One region of the Enterobacter sp. MGH 24 genome, then DNA from elsewhere that is predicted to be linked to it. Evidence: predicted binding sites of a transcription regulator. Region 1 holds the regulator's gene; the other holds the start of a gene.

Region 1 (2,204 bases):
CAATCAAGCCGTCGATAGCAGCGTACATGTCTTGCCCTTCCGCACTGGCATGCAGTTCACCCCCGTTAACATGCAGGGTGGCATCCGAGATATGAGTCACTTTCTCCACTTTCAACACAATATAGACCTGATTGATCCTTTCGAAATACTGTTCGAGTTTTGCAAACTTCGCGTTCACGAAGTCGCGTAAAGCCTCGGTAATTTCGACGTTTTGTCCAGTGATGTTGAGCTGCATAGTGTCTTCCTTATCGGTTGTGTCAGACCAGCTGTTTACGCTGGTTGGACGGCGGAATGGATAAAGACTCTCGATACTTCGCAACAGTACGACGTGCCACCATAATACCCTGATCGGACAGCATGGTGGTTAACTTACTGTCGCTTAGTGGCTTCGCGGGGTTCTCCGCGGCGATCAACTTCTTCACCAGAGCACGAATGGCCGTTGACGACGCTTCGCCGCCGCCCTCGGTATTCACATGGCTGGAGAAGAAATACTTAAGCTCAAAAATACCGCGTGGACTGTGCAGATACTTCTGCGTGGTGACACGGGAAATGGTTGATTCATGCATTTCGACGGCCTGGGCGATATCCGCCAGTACCATCGGTTTCATAAACTCTTCGCCCTGCTCAAAGAACGCCTGCTGCTGTTCCACAATACAGCGACTGACGCGCAGCAGCGTATCATTTCGGCTCTCAAGACTTTTGATCAGCCATCGTGCTTCCTGAAGATTGCTACGAATATATTGATTGTCGGAGTCGTTACGCGCGCTGGTGCACATGGAGGCGTACTGCTGGTTGATTTGCAGGCGAGGAATGCTGTCTGAATTCAGTTCAACGACCCAGCGGTCATTGTGTTTTCTGACCAGCACGTCCGGGATGACGTACTCGGGCTCGCTGGTCTGGATCGACTGACCCGGGCGCGGATCGAGCGACTGGATCAGATTCACCGCTTCTTTCAGCACCTCTTCCTTCAGGCGCGTGACGCGCATCAGGGAGCGGAAATCGTGGTTAGCCAACAGATCCAGATGATCGCTGATGATTAAGCGCGCCTCGTCGATCCATGGCGTCTCTTTGCTGAACTGGGAAAGCTGGATCAGCAGGCAATTGCGCAGATCTTTTGCAGCCACGCCTACCGGATCGAAACGCTGAATGCGCTTCAGAACGGCTTCGATCTCCTCAAGCTCAATCTCTTCATCGCCCATGCTTTCCAGAATATCGTCCAGCGTGACGGTCAAATAGCCGGTGTCGTCAACGGCATCGACAATTGAGGTGGCAATCGCGCGGTCGGTATCGGAGAAGGGGGTGAGTTCCACCTGCCACATCAGGTAATCCTGCAGCGACTGGGTGGTTTCTCCCTGATAGACCGGTAGCTCATCGTCCTGGTAGTCTGCACGCGTACCGGAAGGGGTTCCGGCGGTGTAGATTTCATCCCAGCTGGCATCCAGCGGAAGCTCGTCGGGCATCTCTTTTTGTTCGAGTGCATCCGCGGTGTCGAGCGCTTCTGTATCCTGCGATTGCTGGGTATCTACCTCGTCATGAAGATCGGTTTGTTCCAGCAGGGGGTTGCTGTCCAGCGCCTGCTGGAGCTCCTGCTGAAGTTCTAACGTGGACAGTTGCAACAGGCGAATTGCCTGCTGTAGCTGCGGCGTCATCGCCAGTTGTTGGCTGAGCCTTAATTGCAAACCTTGCTTCATGTTCAGAGCATTTTTCTCCGGTTCGGCGTTACGTTACCTCTACCCTATCAGAGTCTGAAGTCTTCCCCAAGATAGACGCGCTTAACATGATCGTCTTCGAGGATCTGCTGCGGCGTACCGTGGGCGATCAGATTGCCCTGGCTCACAATATACGCGCGTTCACACACGGCCAGCGTTTCACGGACGTTGTGGTCGGTGATCAGTACGCCCAGCCCGCTGTCACGCAGGTGTTCAATGATGCGTTTAATATCGATAACCGAGATCGGGTCAACGCCCGCAAACGGTTCATCCAGAAGGATAAATTTCGGGTTTGCGGCCAGCGCACGCGCAATCTCAACGCGGCGGCGTTCCCCCCCGGAGAGCGCCTGACCGAGACTGTCACGCAGATGCTCAATATGGAACTCTTCCATCAGCTCGTTGGCACGATCCTGACGCTGTTCGCTGGTCAGGTCGTTACGAATTTGCAGGACCGCCATCAGGTTATCGTAAACGCTAAGACGACGGAAAATGGAG
Region 2 (2,204 bases), 450 kb from region 1:
CGCTCAAGACCCAGGTGAGTCAGTACTTTACCGACTTTACCGTTACGGGTTTTGCCTTCGCTATCGATGATAGTAACCTGCTGGTTAGGCTTCACTTTACCGCGCTTGATACGACCAATGCCGATTACGCCAACGTAGTTGTTGTAGTCGAGCTGAGAGATCTGCATCTGCAGGGTGCCGTCGAGATCGACGTTTGGCGCAGGAACACGGTCAACAATCGCCTGATACAGCGGGGTCATGTCTTCAGCCATGTCTTCGTGGTCCAGACCTGCGATACCGTTCAGCGCAGAGGCGTAAACGATAGGGAAGTCCAGCTGCTCGTCGGTCGCGTCGAGGTTAACGAACAGGTCGAAGACCTGGTCAACAACCCAGTCAGGACGCGCGCCAGGGCGGTCAACTTTGTTGATAACAACGATTGGCTTCAGACCATGGGCAAAAGCTTTTTTGGTCACGAAGCGCGTCTGTGGCATTGGGCCATCCATTGCGTCAACGACCAGCAGAACGGAGTCTACCATGGACATTACACGTTCAACTTCACCACCGAAGTCGGCGTGCCCTGGGGTATCAACGATGTTGATACGGTAGTCATTCCATTTAATCGCGGTGTTTTTCGCGAGGATGGTAATCCCACGCTCTTTCTCCAAATCGTTGGAGTCCATCACGCGTTCTTGGGTTTCGGCACGCGCATCAAACGTACCGGATTGCTGCAGCAGCTTGTCAACCAGAGTAGTTTTACCATGGTCTACGTGCGCGATGATGGCGATGTTACGCAAATTTTCGATCACAACTTTGCCTCAGGCATTTAGAAATAGCGCGTTATTGTACACGGATTAATCGCACTACAAAACAGGATCACAAACATCCCCCGCAAACAAGTATTGCAGAGATGCTTTGTGATCGCTTTCACGGAGCGGTAAAAGGGCACTTTAACGTAAATTGCACCAATATGGTGCTCAATGTTCACATTGAAGCACTATACTGGTGCAACAAATCCATCGTGGTGCAGCCCTTTTGCACTATGGTGCGCATGATAACGCCTTTTTGGGGTGTTTTAAAAGTTGGCACAGATTTCGCTTTATAAAAAATACATGGCACCAGCCAGTACAAACAGAAATTGAAGACCTCGTTACCACGACGACAATGACCAATCTGGAGAGTTAAGTATGTCCGCTGAACACGTTTTGACGATGCTGAACGAACATGAAGTGAAGTTTGTTGATCTGCGCTTCACCGATACCAAAGGTAAAGAACAGCACGTCACAATCCCTGCTCATCAGGTGAACGCCGAATTCTTTGAAGAAGGCAAAATGTTTGACGGCTCCTCCATTGGTGGCTGGAAAGGCATTAACGAATCCGACATGGTTCTGATGCCGGACGCGACCACTGCGCTCATTGACCCGTTCTTCGAAGAACCCACTCTGATCATCCGTTGCGACATCCTCGAGCCAGGCACCCTGCAGGGCTACGACCGCGACCCACGCTCTATCGCAAAACGTGCTGAAGAGTACCTGCGTTCTACCGGCATCGCGGACACCGTTCTGTTCGGACCAGAGCCAGAGTTCTTCCTGTTTGACGACATCCGTTTCGGCGCTTCAATTTCTGGTTCCCACGTGGCTATCGACGACATCGAAGGCGCATGGAACTCTTCCACCAAATACGAAGGTGGTAACAAAGGTCACCGTCCTGGCGTGAAAGGCGGTTACTTCCCGGTTCCTCCGGTTGATTCTTCACAGGACATCCGTTCTACCATGTGTCTGATCATGGAAGAGATGGGCCTGGTGGTTGAAGCGCACCACCACGAAGTGGCGACCGCTGGCCAGAACGAAATCGCTACCCGCTTCAACACCATGACCAAGAAAGCGGATGAGATTCAGATCTACAAATACGTTGTGCACAACGTTGCGCACCGTTTCGGTAAAACCGCGACCTTCATGCCAAAACCAATGTTTGGCGATAACGGTTCCGGTATGCACTGCCACATGTCTCTGTCCAAGAACGGGACCAACCTGTTCTCTGGCGACAAATATGCCGGTCTGTCCGAGCAGGCGCTGCACTACATCGGTGGTGTTATCAAACACGCTAAAGCGATCAACGCCCTGGCGAACCCAACCACCAACTCCTACAAGCGTCTGGTCCCAGGCTACGAAGCACCGGTGATGCTGGCCTACTCTGCCCGTAACCGTTCTGCTTCTATCCGTATCCCG

What was found. The regulator sigma-54, encoded in region 1, starts transcription at its own class of promoters, with help from an activator protein. The targets are predictions, from matches to a motif close to GTTGGCACANNTTTCGCTNT.
Region 2: glnA (glutamate--ammonia ligase) is a predicted target of sigma-54. The motif match lies at 1,058-1,077, and genes of this name have one in related genera.

What each region holds. Positions count from the first base shown of each region.
Region 1 is NZ_KI535657.1:896,338-898,541, reverse strand. Features, by position in the region: gene hpf (ribosome hibernation promoting factor) at 1-235, opposite strand, end outside; gene rpoN (RNA polymerase factor sigma-54) at 258-1,691, opposite strand; gene lptB (LPS export ABC transporter ATP-binding protein) at 1,739-2,204, opposite strand, start outside.
Region 2 is NZ_KI535657.1:1,349,528-1,351,731, forward strand. Features, by position in the region: gene typA (ribosome-dependent GTPase TypA) at 1-785, opposite strand, end outside; gene glnA (glutamate--ammonia ligase) at 1,164-2,204, shown strand, end outside.